4 regions of the Paenibacillus sp. NPDC056722 genome follow, and region 4 is predicted to be linked to each of the others. Evidence: riboswitches for the same ligand, from Rfam matches in the RefSeq annotation. Region 4 holds a riboswitch; each other region holds the start of a gene.

What was found. Region 4 has a riboswitch for thiamine pyrophosphate ahead of ACFRAM_RS18590 (ABC transporter substrate-binding protein). Riboswitches for the same ligand answer to the same signal wherever they lie in the genome.
Region 1: another riboswitch for thiamine pyrophosphate. It lies ahead of ACFRAM_RS12710 (ABC transporter ATP-binding protein); the one in region 4 lies ahead of ACFRAM_RS18590 (ABC transporter substrate-binding protein).
Region 2: another riboswitch for thiamine pyrophosphate. It lies ahead of ACFRAM_RS06755 (thiamine phosphate synthase); the one in region 4 lies ahead of ACFRAM_RS18590 (ABC transporter substrate-binding protein).
Region 3: another riboswitch for thiamine pyrophosphate. It lies ahead of thiC (phosphomethylpyrimidine synthase ThiC); the one in region 4 lies ahead of ACFRAM_RS18590 (ABC transporter substrate-binding protein).

The regions. Positions count from the first base shown of each region.
Region 1 covers NZ_JBHTYV010000004.1:273,357-277,274, reverse strand. The annotation lists gene ACFRAM_RS12715 (ABC transporter permease) at 1-483, opposite strand, end outside; gene ACFRAM_RS12710 (ABC transporter ATP-binding protein) at 464-1,273, opposite strand; TPP riboswitch at 1,336-1,442, opposite strand; gene ACFRAM_RS12705 (hypothetical protein) at 1,548-2,036, shown strand; gene ACFRAM_RS12700 (hypothetical protein) at 2,085-2,468, shown strand; gene ACFRAM_RS12695 (hypothetical protein) at 2,509-3,006, shown strand; gene ACFRAM_RS12690 (TetR/AcrR family transcriptional regulator) at 3,624-3,918, opposite strand, start outside.
Region 2 covers NZ_JBHTYV010000002.1:511,504-515,421, reverse strand. The annotation lists gene ACFRAM_RS06765 (ThiF family adenylyltransferase) at 19-1,053, opposite strand; gene thiS (sulfur carrier protein ThiS) at 1,058-1,261, opposite strand; gene ACFRAM_RS06755 (thiamine phosphate synthase) at 1,266-1,910, opposite strand; TPP riboswitch at 2,039-2,140, opposite strand; gene alaS (alanine--tRNA ligase) at 2,716-3,918, shown strand, end outside.
Region 3 covers NZ_JBHTYV010000009.1:194,228-198,145, reverse strand. The annotation lists gene thiC (phosphomethylpyrimidine synthase ThiC) at 1-1,529, opposite strand, end outside; TPP riboswitch at 1,645-1,751, opposite strand; gene ACFRAM_RS20900 (HEAT repeat domain-containing protein) at 1,911-2,348, opposite strand; gene ACFRAM_RS20895 (aminoglycoside phosphotransferase family protein) at 2,444-3,373, opposite strand; gene ACFRAM_RS20890 (hypothetical protein) at 3,391-3,918, opposite strand, start outside.
Region 4 covers NZ_JBHTYV010000007.1:206,651-210,568, reverse strand. The annotation lists gene ACFRAM_RS18600 (hypothetical protein) at 35-1,489, shown strand; gene ACFRAM_RS18595 (Hpt domain-containing protein) at 1,499-1,855, opposite strand; TPP riboswitch at 1,993-2,104, shown strand; gene ACFRAM_RS18590 (ABC transporter substrate-binding protein) at 2,321-3,379, shown strand; gene ACFRAM_RS18585 (MTH1187 family thiamine-binding protein) at 3,417-3,710, shown strand; gene ACFRAM_RS18580 (ABC transporter permease) at 3,707-3,918, shown strand, end outside.

The DNA.
Region 1 (3,918 bases), on a different contig from region 4:
GGTGCGGAGCAGGTCCTCATAAGCGTGATTCTTCTGCTGTAGCCCATCATAAGCGCCAACCACGACTGGGAAAAAGGCAGTCAGGAATACCACAGCCACCTTGCTCCACAGCGTGTATCCGAACCACATAATAAAGACAGGAGAAAGCGCGATGAGCGGAATAGTCTGGCTGATGATAATAAAGGGATAAAGTGCCTTTTCCAGCGGACGCCACGCGTGCATGCCAAGTCCCAGCAAGGTGCCACAGGTAACGGACAAGGCGTAACCAAGCAGTACCTCTTGCAACGTAGCGGGCAAATGCAGCCCGAACAATATTTTACTGTTTTCAACCAGAGCGGTTCCTATCGACAGAGGCCCTGGGAGAATGAAAGGTGGAAGGACTCCTATCCGCGCCAGCATCTCCCATAGACCGAGAATAAACAGCAGCAGAACAAGGAAAGGTGCGTAATTCTGCAAGTTTTTTCTAAACAGCCGGGTTATCATACAATTTGCGCTCCAGTTCAGCCCGCAGCTCTATAAACCGCGGTTCATAATTCATTTTGCTATGCCGGGGCCTAGGGAGATCCACGAGTATTTCCTCTACACTTCCTCCAGCGCGTCCAGGTAAGAGATAGATGCGGTCACTAAGCAGCACAGCCTCCTCCAGATCATGCGTAATGAAGAGAATTGTCTTGTCCAGCTCATCCAAAATCTCCAGCAACCAGCTATGCATTTCCCGTTTGGTCATGTGATCGAGTGCCCCAAAAGGTTCGTCTAGCAGCAACAGGTCGCCCCCCGTAATGAGCGTTCGGAGAAAAGCTACCCGCTGCCGCATTCCGCCTGATAGTTCATCGGGGAACGAGTTTTCAATACCGGCCAGACCTAAACGCTCCAGCAATTCAATTACCTGACTAGTAACCTCGGCTTTGCTACGGCTCCGCTTGATTTCCCAAGGAAGCAGGCAATTCTCCAGAACCGTCCTCCAGGGTAGCAGCAGATCCTGCTGAGGCATATAAGCGACCTGGCCCAACCGCTTGGCGGTTGCGGAAATTCCGTGAAGACGCAGATCCCCGCTGCTCGGCTCCAGCAATCCGGCGATAATTTTGAAAAGCGTGCTTTTTCCGCATCCGCTGGTTCCAACAACAGAAACGAACTCACCTTGGTGAACCGCTAAGGATATATCTGACAGCACCGGTGCATCTGCGGATTTGGCATAGGCGTAGGATAAATTGTGTACAGAGATGATTTCCGTAATCCGCGTAACCTCCTTAGCACGATAAAAAGACCCCTTCATCTCCCGGCGGAAATAAAGGGGCCTAAAATTTAAGTTTGCAAAAAGAAGTGCCATGCAATACCCGAATTTCAGTTCCACTTCCCTCCGCTGGTATGATCCAGATCAGGTTCCAAGGGTCCGAAGCTTACCGCTTTCGTCTCAGCCAATTCAGGCTCCCCTAGTGAAAAAATACTTTTATCGCTATCAAGTTTCATAATTCGGTTATAAATATACCATATTTTATAGTATTGTAAATAGCAGGGCATATTAAATTCATTCAACTAGGGTGATCTCATTGGAACTAGACAAAGCAATCTGTAGCAGTATCGGAAATTATGAACATGCGCTAACCAAGGGGAAGAAATATGAAATACTAGCCGAAAAAGAAGAAAAAATTAGAATCGTCGGAGACCACGGAAGAAGCGTTTGGATCAGCAAGTATTACTTTAATTTTACTGACGAAGAAGTGCTTATATTGACTGAATGGAAATTCGATGATGATGTTGAAACATTGGAGTTCATTGAAATTACATTAACATTTAATGATCGGGTAAAACGTTGGTGCATCATTACGACACCGGAAAAATTAAAGCAGCATTTTGCTAGACTAGCAGCACCAGAATTACCAGGGATTCATATAGGACACATGATAATAGTGCAAAGGATAGATGTTGATACTGTGAATGCATTTTTGCGTCAATTGGATAGCCAAGGCGAATTACTTAAAGCATCATTACCACTAGGTGAAGGATCAGAAGACGAAGATATTTCCGGCTCTCTTTAAACTGTTAGTCGTGTCTGATAACAACGCTGTAATGAAAGGAGCGTCAAGATGAAAGAAAGGACTGCGAAGTCAACTTTAAAAGTATTTTTGTTTATCTCGATAGTGTTTATCATAACTTCATCGATACAGTTGTTGCTAAATATTGTGCAAGAGGGCCCAGCTTGGGTGTTAACTTTAGTGTCCCTACCCATACCAATGTTTGTGTTTCTTGCGGTTGTGATAATCTTAGATTTAGCGAAGCAGGACATTATAACATTACAAGGTCGATTGACCACTGTAAATGGTAATAAAGTTGTTTTAAAAATATCAAATGGTAGGGTAAAAAAGTTTAATATAACTAGCAGACAAATGAGAGAACTTGAGAAGGATAAAGATATTGAAATAACGTACTATAAGAGAACAAAAACAGTAATAAATGTAACAAATGTTTAGAGGGAATAAGAGGTGTTTGACCTTCAAAAGGAGTAATAAAGTGCAAAGAGCATCTGAAGCGGAAATGTTAAATATCCTTGATTTATTCGGAAGATTGGATGTTGAAGAGTATGGCAATCCTGGTTCTATTTTTAGATATATAGGATTATTAGATGTACACGCTAAGCGCCTATCTGAAGAGGAAGCGGCATCGATATTAAGCTCGGAGCTTATTAGCAGGAATGAAAATAAATTTGAAAATTACTTTCGGCGATGTGTACAAAGCATCCCAGGCCGGATATTTGTTAAGAGATGTCCAATTATTGGAGGACGGGATAGCCATGAGAACATTTTCAAAATAGAAGAAAGTGATGAATTGATGGATATTATAAAACAGATAGCTCGAGAAGAATGCTTTTATAATATCTATTTTGTTGAAGCGATGACAGTAGTCGTTGGAAACTTTGATTTATCATGGCCGATCTATAGTTTTTCAGAAGACTACAGAACATTTAATCAAATAGCAAGAGAGGTAAACTTATACATAAGAAATAATTAGAGCAGCAAGAAGGACTAATACGCTAGAAGAGCTGAAAAGACTAGAAGCAATGATCGTACGTCGACAAAAAAGATGCTTGTATAAGCAATATTTTTGGTGTTTTAAGATGATTAACCGGTGATACTGTAATAAACCTCCAGCTTCGCGCACATGCGCGGAACCGGAGGTTTTTTCAGCATTAGCGCTTCTGATTCAGCAGTTGCGGCTTCGCAGAACTTCAGGAGATTAAAAAAGCTGCTTACATAGAACGCATTAAAGTAACACACAAAGCTCAGAAATTATTACCGATGTGCAATTAACGGCATTTTTGTACCCTAAGTCTTCCTCAGCTATAGGGTCAACGGTAATTAAGGACAATTTTGTATGTTAATTCTTCCACAATAGGCCGTTTAGTGTACTTTTTTTTAAAATAAGGTACAAAAATGCTCTTATTTACCTAATTTACCTCTATTTAAGAAGAATAAGGTACAAAAATGCTGTTAGTTGAGGAGGCAGATCCATTTTTCTTTGTTAAGAAGTATGGTGCAGAGAATAGGAGAGTTGCGGACTAAACTAAGCCTTAACTTCACTAGAATAACGCCTGATCCCCAGTTTGAATCTTAATTTCACTCCATATATCACCCTTTTTTTCTGACAAGCCCGTCAATGAACAAGGTAAGTATCCCCTGAGTAATATCCTCTTTGGTAGATTGGTGCGCCTTCTGCTGGTAGAGATAAAGATCGGGGCTCAGCACGGACAGGAGCGCAGTCACGGTAAAATGCGGGTCAATGTCCACGATCTCACCATTCCCGGCAGCTTGTGATAGCAATTCTGTGAAGATAACATTTACCCGTCGGAAAAAAGGGTGCTCGAATTGGGTGAGCTGCTTCTTGCCCACAAACTCAGATTTGATCAGGTGCAGCAGCTCCGCA
Region 2 (3,918 bases), on a different contig from region 4:
TTAAAGCCAAGTTATTTTTTAGCCAAAATATCGATGATAGAACGTACGGGCCACGGCGGTATCCGACGTGCCGTGAATGAGTACCCGGCCATCCGGGAACAGTGCGATTCGGTGTTTTTCCAGTTCCAACGACAGCATGTATGGATTTCTCCTAACTTCACCGTGTACTGCCAGCAGTTCTTCCCATAGTTCCAGATTCAGGAGAACCGCCCGGGCCGGCCGGATCTGTACGGTATCTCTCCCGCATAATACAGCGGTCTTGGACAGATTGGTCGCAGACAGGAAGGGATAGACCGCTTTCTCGCCGCAGCTCGGACAGTCGGCACGTTTAAGCTGTTCCGTAGCGACCGAGACATGCCGATTCTCCCACAGGTCAAAGGAAACCAGCGTGCCGCGCAGAGAATCCTTCTGTCCGGCGAGCCATTTTAACGCCTCGGTCGTTTGGTAAGCGGCAGTCATCTGAACAGCTGGTTGAATGATGCCCACCGTGTCGCAGGTATCGCCTTCCGCATGAAGCTCGTCAATCAGGCAGTGGAGGCAGGCGCTCTCTCCGGGGAGGACTGTCATAGAAATACCGCTGCTTCCTGTGCAAGCGCCGTAAATCCAAGGGATGCCTGCTTTGGCCGAGATATCGTTAATAATCATTCTGATTTCAAAATTGTCGGAAGCGTCGAGAATCAAATCGACTCCGACTGTATACTCCCTAATCTCTTCGGCGGCAGCATCGGCTACTATCCCTTCCACGGTCACAGACGAGTTCACGCTTCGTAATCTTTGTGCGGCTGCGATTGCTTTAGGTAGTCTCTGCTCCGCATCGGCTTCACTGTACAAATTCTGACGCTGCAAATTGCTCCATTCCACATAATCCCGGTCGACGATTCGTATTCGGCCTACCCCGGCACGGACCAGCGTCTCGGCAATAGCAGACCCCAGTGCGCCTGCACCCAGAACAAGCACACTGGAGCGGGCCAATCTGTCCTGACCTTCCGAACCTATGCCATGAAAACGTACCTGACGGCTGTACCGCTCTTGTTCTGCCGCAGTCAAAGCCATTCTCTCAGCCTCCTCCTACAAAATGTACAAACTCTATCTGGTCACCTTCAGAGAGTGAGGTACGGCCATAAGCTTCCCTCGGCACGACTTCACCGTTAATTTCCACAAGAATTCGCCGTCCGCTCCAGGGCGATTCTGCCAAAACATCGGCAATAGTAATGCAATGCTCGCTTAGGAGAGTCATTTTTCCGTTAAGTTGGACCTGCATATTTTCACCTCCTCTCAAGCCATGCAGTCTGAATGGCTGCGCGGTAAGCTTCTGCTTGTGCCGCTGGATCTGCTGGACTGCTAATTCCGGATAGTATGGCAATCCCCCCTGCACCGCGCCTGATGACTGCTCCGGCATTGCCCGGATGAATTCCTCCGATGGCAATGACCGGAACAGGGCACCTGGCTGCAGTTACTTCGAGGATGTCCAGCCCACGGGGGGGCAGATCAGGCTTACTAGTAGATTCATAGACATGGCCTAAAAGGCAGTAATCTGCTCCTTCACTTGCCGCGTCGACTGCTTCTTCTGGTGAATGGATGGAGCACCCGACTCTTAGTCCTTGGGCTAGAGACTGTGCGGCAGCTACAGGTAAACTGTGTCCTGCAAGCTGTACACCGCCCGCTCCTGAGGCGAGCGCGACATCCAGCCGGTCGTTGATCACGATGGATTCAATAGGAATGCCTGCTTGCTGCATTTGATTTATGGCTTCGAGTAGCGCTTTGGCGGTAAGCTGTCTATTCCGCAGGTGGAAATAGTCAACGTAGGGGAGAACGGCTAGAGAAAGTCGCAGCCAATCGGCGAGCGGTATTCCTTCCGGGGAGATCAGATGCAGTTCAGGGCCGCTAACGGCGGGAAGTCGTTTTTTCATAAAAGGAATCTCTCCCGATTGTGTATTGGTGTTAATCTCCATCGAATAGAGCACAAAAAAGCCGCCTTCCTGATCGGAAGACGGCTAAGCATGACAACGGAAAACAAGCCACAAAATAGGCAAGACCGGACTCTTAACGCGCACTTCCCTACGCTGGTATTAACCAGATCAGGTTCAAAGGGTCCGAATGTTACATTCGTCTCAGCCTCGCGGCTCCCCTAGTGTCGGTTCGTATGAGATTGTTAATGTCACTATACACGATTATTCAGGGAGATACAATTGGGGATTGGCATGGCGCTTGTTTTAAACGGAGGTAACATTGATGGAGATGTATTAACATCCATATTGAGCAAATATTAATTGTGAATAATGTGTAAATTAGAATCTCGGTGACAAGATGCGGAATATGTGCGGGTTAGATTGACAGGAATCGGGGCTGTGGATATACTTGAAATGTTAAAAAGCAAATGTGTAAAACGTTGATGAAATGGAGTACACCGGAAGATGGCTTGCACAGAGAACGGGTTCCTTTACGAAGATTGTCGTAATGGCTGTGAGAACCCTGGAGACAGGCCGGTGGAAAGCTAATTTCGGAGTGCGGGTACAAGTCCGCCGGGGGTTCCCGTTAACAGCCGCGACAAGGCGATCGTCTGCAATTCTCCTGCTACAACGGGATAAGGCGATAACCAGGGTGGTACCGCGATCTAATCGTCCCTGAATTTTCAGGGGCGTTTTTTTGTTTTCCATTTGTTTTTCGGAAATAACCGTGATCTCAAAATTAAGCATAAGACGGGGGCTGTATATCATGAAAGCAAGTGAAATCCGTTCCAAATGGCTGCAATTTTTCGAAAGTAAAAGCCACAAAATCGAGCCGAGCGCTTCGCTCGTACCTCACAACGATCCATCGCTGCTGTGGATTAATGCCGGGATGGCGCCGCTGAAGGCGTATTTTGATGGCCGTGAGATTCCGGAGAATCCGCGTCTGACCAACTCCCAGAAGTGTATCCGTACCAACGATATCGAGAACGTCGGCAAGACACGTCGTCACCATACGTTCTTCGAGATGCTGGGTAACTTCTCCATCGGCGACTATTTCAAGGAAGAAGCGATTACCTGGGCTTGGGAATTCCTGACGGGCAAAGAGTGGATCGGCTTTGATCCAAACCGCATCTCCGTAACTGTATATGCCGAGGACGAAGAAGCTTTCAAACTGTGGAATGAAAAAGTGGGCTTGCCTGCTGAACGCATCATTAAGCTGGGTGACGAGAACTTCTGGGATATCGGCGAAGGCCCATGCGGTCCTTGCTCGGAAATTTTCTATGACCGTGGTGAAGCTTACGGCAATGACCTGAGTGACCCTGAAATGTATCCAGGCGGGGAAAATGAGCGTTGGCTGGAAGTCTGGAACCTGGTATTCTCCCAGTTCAACCATAATAAAGACGGCAGCTATACACCGCTTCCTAACAAGAATATTGATACAGGCGCAGGTCTGGAACGTTTTGCTTCGATCCTGCAAGATGTAGATTCCAACTTCGACACTGACTTGTTCCAGCCGATTATTCAGAAGACAGCACAACTTGCTGGTGTAACTTATAAGGATAGCTTGGAGCAGGATATTGCACTTAAAGTCATCGCCGACCATGTGCGTACAGTTACTTTCGCTGTGGGCGACGGCGTACTTCCTTCTAATGAAGGTCGTGGCTACATTATTCGTCGTTTGCTCCGCCGCGCAGTCCGTTACGGAAAGACCCTGGGTCTGGATCGTCCATTCCTGCATGAGCTGACTGAAACAGTAGGCGAAATTATGGGCGTGTACTACCCGTCCGTTGTGGAGAACCGCGAATATATTGCGAAGATCATCCGTACAGAAGAGGAACGTTTCCACGAGACGCTATCCGACGGTCTGGCTATTCTGAGCGAAATCAGCAGCAAAGCCAAAGAGAGCAGCGCTGGTGTTATTGCCGGGAAAGACGCGTTCAAGTTGTATGATACTTACGGCTTCCCGTTC
Region 3 (3,918 bases), on a different contig from region 4:
AACTCAAAGCGTGCTTTGGACAGCGCGTTATCCCGCTCTTGGGCACCTGGATGGCCTTTGGCCAGATCAGCGGCGTGGGCAGCAATTTTGTAAGCAATCACACCTTCCCGCACGTCGTTCTTGTTCGGCAGTCCCAAATGCTCCTTGGGCGTGACATAGCATAACATCGCCGTCCCGAACCAGCCGATCATGGCTGCCCCGATAGCGGAAGTAATATGGTCATAGCCCGGTGCAATGTCCGTGGTTAAGGGACCCAGCGTATAAAAAGGCGCTCCATGACAATGCTCAAGCTGCTTGTCCATATTCTCCTTGATCAGATGCATCGGCACATGGCCCGGACCCTCCACCATGACCTGAACATCATGCTTCCAAGCCAATGTCGTCAGTTCACCCAGCGTCTCCAGCTCCGCGAACTGGGCCTCGTCATTGGCATCAGCGATAGATCCCGGCCGCAGCCCGTCTCCCAGAGAGAAGGCGACATCATAGGCCTTCATAATTTCACAAATCTCCTCGAAATGCGTGTAAAGGAAGTTCTCTTGATGATGGGCCAGACACCAGGCCGCCATAATCGACCCGCCACGGGAGACAATACCCGTCATTCGTCCGGCTGTCAGGGGGATGTAACGAAGCAGCACCCCAGCATGAATTGTAAAATAATCCACACCCTGTTCCGCCTGCTCAATCAGCGTATCACGGTAAACTTCCCACGTCAGATCCTCTGCTTTTCCATTCACCTTTTCCAAAGCCTGATAGATCGGCACAGTACCGATCGGCACTGGAGAATTGCGGATAATCCATTCCCGGGTATGATGAATATTTTTGCCGGTAGAGAGATCCATAATGTTGTCAGCACCCCAGCGGGTGGCCCACCTCATTTTCTCCACTTCTTCCTCGATGGAAGAGGATACAGCAGAGTTCCCAATATTCGCGTTGATCTTCACAAGGAAGTTGCGCCCGATAATCATCGGCTCACTTTCCGGGTGATTAATATTAGCTGGAATAATGGCGCGTCCGCTCGCTACCTCATCCCTAACGAATTCAGGACTAACATTCTCCCGAATGGATATATACTCCATCTCAGAAGTGATGATACCTTTTCGCGCGTAGTGCAGCTGTGTAACATTCCGGCCAGCTTTTGCCCGAAGCGGGTGCCGTTGCAATCCCGGGAACGCCTCCACGGCCGATTTTCCCATCGCATGTCCGTTATCTTCTGGTTTAATAGTCCGTCCCTGATACCATTCGGCATCCCCACGCTGCTCAATCCATAACTTACGGTGAGGCAGCAGCCCCTGACGAATGTCGGTCTCAATCTCGCTGTCTGTATAAGGTCCGCTAGTATCATAGACACGTACAGGGACATTCTCCATTTCGCCGGCAATACCCTCGGTGCGGCTGAGCTCAATCTCCCGCATGGGTACCCGGATATCGGGATGTTGCCCTTCCACATACACCTTGCGACTACCCGGAAAAGCTGAAAGGTCCACCTTATCATACTCTCGTTTCTTGTCCTGCTCGTGTTCATGTGCCATCTTATGCATCCTCCTGTACTATGGGATATAAATAAGACAAGCGCCAAAAAAGCCGCTCCATGTGGAGCGGCTTTATCCATGAACAGCCAGCAAAAAGACATAGCTATACAGAAAAAAAGTCCCGTCTCCACTTTCCTACGCTGGTATGATCCAGATCAGGTTCAAGGGTCCGGGAATGCAATTTTCCCGTCTCAGCCCATTCAGGCTCCCCTAGTGGTTATCTTATTTAGTTAATATATAAGTTAACGGTATAATTGGAATTCGTCAACACCCGCTGCCGCCATAAGGCCGGATGTTTTGTGCTAAGAGCGGATAACCAGCCAGCAGACGGATAACGCCAAAAACCCTCTCCTGTCAGAGAGGGTTAGTTCCTGCATAAAACTATTTAGCCGATTGCCATTTGCTCTCCAGCCATTGGTCAAAATCGGCGCCTTTTTCACCTTCGTAAGCGTCGTAAATGTCGATTCTCATCTTCTTGAACTTCTCTTTGAAGTCCTCATATGAATGGTCTTTCGGCAGACTCTTCTTGATTCTCAGCAGAATCTTGGATAAGCCCTTAAATAGTTCAGGTTTGTTCTTGGACGGTTCCTGAACCTCTTCACCAAAAGCCACCAGCGCACGGTAAGCCGCCTCTTGTACGGTATATACAGGATCGTTCTCCACCAAACGCTTCAAAATATCAATAACCTGCTTATGCGGTGTAAGGCCAAGCTCCTCCACTGCCGCCAGGCGGGCTTTCCAATCCGCGGAACGACCCGCTTCCTTCTTTAACTGCTCATAATTTTCCGGCAGCTCTTGCTGCACTTCTTCGTTGTTCAAAAGTCACAATTCCCTTCTATAATCAATCTGTACCAATTCTACCGTACCGCTGTCCCCAATATCAATCTTTTGGACAAACAAATAATTATCCCGTCTTACCGTCCCCGGGCTCTTCCTTCCGCATACCAATGCGGGACCAATCTTTGAAAGTGATCATAGTCCTCGAACGCCATCCGGCAGCGCGCCTGCATCCCCTCAATATCAGCCGTTCCGAACGGAATCGCCCATTGGATTGAATAGAGCGAAGTATAGGCCACATACAAGGCGTGTCTGATCCAGAAATCCTCAGGGGGAGGCCCGCCGAAATAACCATCCAGCTTCCCTCGTGTAAAAGCAATACTACGCTCCCGGTCGAATGCTTGCAGCTTGTAAAATTCTTCAGCATAATCGCCGTTATCCCAGCGATTGAAGTCGATGACGCCAATCCGGCCCTCACTTGTGTAAATATGATTTCCGATATGGAAGTCGCCGTGCTGATACACTTTTTCCACTTGAGAAATCGCCCCGATATGCTCCCTGACAAAAGCAATCGCCATCACGTCACCTGCAACCCGGAAGGGGCAGTCCTTCTCATACTCCTGCACTCTCTGTAATATCTTGGCCTGCATTCTACTTTCCCAATCTGCCAGGTCACAGTTGTTCGGAATCGCATGAATCTGCTTGAGGATTCTTCCGGCTTCAACACCAAGTGCATACTGTTGTTCTTCTGCCAAAGACAGCAGGCAGTCCTCCAGCGGCTGGCCATACACCCAAGTCAAAAGCATATATGTACTGCGCTCCGCTCCTTCACCCCATGCGCCGAAATCTACTGCCCGCGACATGGGAAAGTCGAGCTTATTGACCATCCGAATCATTTCATACTCCGCTTGCTTCTGTGCATGATTCTTCCCGTCCGACACCCGCAGCAGAAGCTTGCGGCCGCCGGTGTCCTCGATATAATACTTTTTATCATTAGACCAGCCCTTGAGGACAGGCTCTATCTTCGTCCATGCGCTCGCGCCGGGAATACCCAACAACCGCTCCACCTGCATCCCTCCTGTATCTACGTAGGAAGATTCACCACAATATATTCTTTTTCCAGCAAGTCAAATCCCTGCTCCAGGCTAAATGTAGAGAGATCAATTACACGGTCATACTTCTTATTGCGCAGGTCACCCTCCTCGTCCGCCCAGCAGCTGTATAGCTCGAATACAGAACCAGGTACGCCAAAATCCTGCATCAGCTTGAACAATTCCCGGCAGCATTTAAGTGAGGCGTTCTCTGAATCTGGGCGAGTCTCCTGATCTGCTGGTTTTGCCGTGAAACTACCCCAATTCGGAGAGATTTTGTATATATAAGGGCTCTGAAAATGCTTGCGGATCTCCTCATTCCAGTAGCCCAGCGCTTCAATATATATACCCCCGGCATCTTCTTCCGTATCATATACGAGACAGTCCTCGTCCCGCAGATGGGACAGATCGAAAATTTCCTCCAGTGGAACCATGCCCTGTTGCTTAAGCTCCTCGCGCTTCGCTTGATATTCCGGGGAGGCTAACATTTCGCTGCGCGTTTTGGAAGACAGTACGCTTCC
Region 4 (3,918 bases):
ATTGTATTGATATCCTGCACATAAGGTGGAACTCATGATGGATATGCTATCTACCGAACCCCTACTTCATACCGCGCTGCTCCAGTTTATTTTTCCCTTCTCCATCAAGCAGGGAGCGTCTGCACGACTGATCTCTGAGCTACGAAAGAGCGGATACACTTCTTTTTCCCTCGATAAAAAAGAACTGGAAGGCGCTTATTATGGCAATGAATACTGTGTATCCCATGAAAAAATGGAACGCACCTATCTGCCTTTCGCTGCCCACCTATTGTTCCCTCAGGAGGATGACGAGGATTCCTTCCGCCGCTTCTCGCGTGTGAATGGTCTGTCCTGCCGGATGGAAATGTCACAAGCGAATGTAGCCTTCCGAGTACTCTCCACAGACCTGTTCATTTGCCCGTTTCAGACCGGATTTGTTACCCTGCGGGTGCAGATTGAGGAAGAACAGATCCCCTTCAGCATCGCTCTGGAATTTGCTGATCGCTTCCGTACCCTTGAGAATGTCAGTGTGCAGGACGAACAGACGGTTATCCATAGCGGAGAACGAACCTTTAGTCAGGTCGAGGATTTTATCTTTAATTATCTGGCGGAAGGGCTGAAGCCGTTTTTGGACCAGTCCGAGCTGAACGGGGCTTATTTCGAAACGCTGCCTTTTTTTGTGGATGAACGTATGCTGGTGCAAGCCTTTTATGGTCTGGAACCGGAAGGAGATGCCGACGAAATCCCCTTGAGCATGCGCTACCGTGCCTCCCAGCTGGATGGACTGGATGCCGCGGGTCGGCCCTACATCAGCGCGAGCGATCCTGGTTACATTGAACAATATTGCGAGGAGCATACCTATAAACGCTGGGGCCCCCAGACGTATTATATGACCAATGAACAGACCTTCTGCTGCATCAGCCGGGCGGAACGCCCACTCGCCGTAAAGCTTGCCAATCAAATGTATGGCGAATACTATTATGGCCTGCTACTTAGCATGTTTCACAAGATTGTCCTCCTGAAGCTCGCGAATATGCACTCCCGGCTCCGCATCAATCGGGATGATGACGCTATTGAGGATCTGATCTTTTACATCAATAAATTCTCGGCCAAATTTTATTTTCTGGAGCTGATCTCACAGTCGCAGGGCCGGGAGATTTTCTTCCAGCTCCGCAAAGTTTATGGCAATGATGCGCTATTCGACGAGGTGAAGCAGACACTAAATGATCTGTTTCAGTACCAAGTGAAGTTCCAGTCGAAACGACGGGATATGCTGCTGATGATTCTGACCGTCTTCACTGTGGTAAGCGGTATATACGGAATGAATCAAGTGATCGACGACCTGGAAGGAAGTATTCAATGGGGCAAAATGCTGCAATATTCCTTATTCCAGTATTTCGCGTTAATGCTGACCTTCAGTGGCATTGTCATCAGCATTATCCTGACTGTGCGGGAGATTTGGAACAGCATCCGGAGCCGCCGCCGGAAAAAATTCAAATATCAGAATTAGCCTTCGTTACTACTCCATTTGCTGCTCCAACGCACGACATGTATCAGTAAAAACAGAGACCAGCAGGGAATCTAGCGACCGTGAGGAGGTTAGATCCCCCCGCCGGGCCTGTTGCTCAATACTTGCACACAGAGAAGCAAAGTACCCCGCGCCAATACTGAGGCTGCCTGACTTCAGGCTATGGGCAATTCCGGCGATGCTCGCGGAATCGCTACTGTCCAAGGCTAGCCGAAGCGCCTCCAATCTCGGCGGCGTATCGGTCTTGAACATCCCAATCAGTCCGGCGAACAATCCTTCGCCATCTTCATCCAGTGCCTTGATGCTAGCTACCGTCTCTTCGTCAATTAAATGTTGGTTATTTTTCATGATAATCCCACCCCTTAAATAGTTTATGATAACCCTCTTTCCTGCCTCCAACTTCAAAATGAACAACAAAGCTGCTGGACAACGAAAAGACGGGAGTCTATAATTACACCGTAAGCAAGAAGCATCACCCGTTAACTTCATAGCACCAGGGGGGCTGGAATTGGCCGGCTGAGAGTGTATCCCTCAAGATACTGACCCTTATACCTGATCTGGATAATGCCAGCGTAGGAACCATAATTGAGCATGGCTGCTTTAGAGCCAATGCCATCCTTGCGCAAAGCCGCGTCCCGTTCATCTTCGGGACGCTTTTTTTTTTATGGTATATTTCCGATTAACACAATTCATGAGGAATTGAATCGCGCTGCCTGTATTTTAGGTGGCGGGTGACGGTGTGAAGACGGGGAATTCGCCGGATTTGACGCAGTCACTGCAGAGAAACGGTACCAAAAGGAGAGAGAGAAGAAAATGGGAGTCAAGAAACTGCTTATACTGGGCCTGACCTGTCTGCTCGTTATCGCCATTGCCGGATGCGGCAGCAATAACAGCAACTCTGCCGAAGGCAACAAGGAAGCGGGCAAGACAAACACCGGAGCCTCTGCCGGGGAGTCAGGCACGCCGCAAGAACTGACCAAAGTCAAGATCGCGCTCGACTGGACACCGAACACGAACCACACGGGGGTGTATGTTGCAAGAGATCTTGGGTATTACAAAGAAGAGGGACTGGATGTTGAGATTGTGCAGCCCGGAGCAGCTGGTGCGGACACGATGGTTACTTCTGGTGAAGCCGCTTTTGGTATCGGATATCAGGAAGGCCTGACTTTGGCCCGTCTGCAAGGCGTACCGCTGGTCTCGCTTGCTGCCATCATACAGCATAATACGTCTGGTTTTGCGGCCCCGAAGAGCAAGGGGATTACCTCTCCGAAGGATTTTGAAGGAAAAACATATGGAGGTTGGGGTTCCCCGGTGGAAGAAGCAGCACTCAAAGCTATCATGGACCCGGAAGGTGCCGATGTCAAAAAGGTAAAGATCATCAATATGGGCGAAGCCGACTTTTTTACAGCTGTGAAGCGGGATATTGATTTCGCCTGGATTTTCTATGCCTGGACCGGTATTGAAGCTGAACTGCGCGGGGAACCCATCGACATGCTCTATGTAAAGGACTACGCTCCACAGCTCGATTATTATACACCTGTGCTGACCACCAGCGAGAAAGAGATCACCGAGCATCCCGAGATCGTCAAAGCCTTCGTTAAAGCGACCTCTAAAGGCTATAAATACGCCATCGAGCATCCAGAGGATGCCGCGAACATTCTGATCAAAGCCGTCCCTGATCTCGATCCGAAGCTTGTGATGGCCAGTCAGAAATGGCTCAGTCCAAAATATCAGGATGATGCGCCGCGCTGGGGCGAACAAAAGGCTGAGGTCTGGAAGAACTATGCCGACTGGATGTATGGCCTTAAGCTGCTTGAGAAACCAGTAGATACCACCAAGGCGTTTACGAATGATTTCCTGCCCGCACAATAATTCAAACATTACTGATAATCGAAAGGATGAATCAACCATGGCGAACACACTGCTAAGCATTCAAGTTATCCCTAAAACCCCTAACAATGAGGATTCCATCCCTTATGTCGATAAAGCGATCGAGGTCATTCAGAAGTCGGGTGTGAAGCATCAGGTGAATCCGCTCGAAACGACAATGGAAGGCGAACTGAACGACCTGCTAGAAGTCGTGCGCGAGATGCATGAAGCACTGGTCCAAGCCGGCAGCCCGAGCGTGATCTCCCAGATCAAAATCGCCCACAATCCGAACGGAATCAGCATGGACAAACTGACGGAGAAATATCGCCCGTGAGATCGTCCTGGAAGCAGATATGGCCGCCCATTGTGGCGGTCGTCTTCTTTTTAGCGGTATGGCAGCTAGCGGTATCCTTTTTTGATATTGAAAAATGGATTCTGCCCAGTCCCCGAGATATCGGTCATGAATTTGCAGGTAATCCAGCCGGCATCTGGGAGCATACGCTGGCTACGCTGAAGCTGACGCTGATCGGCTTTCCTATCGG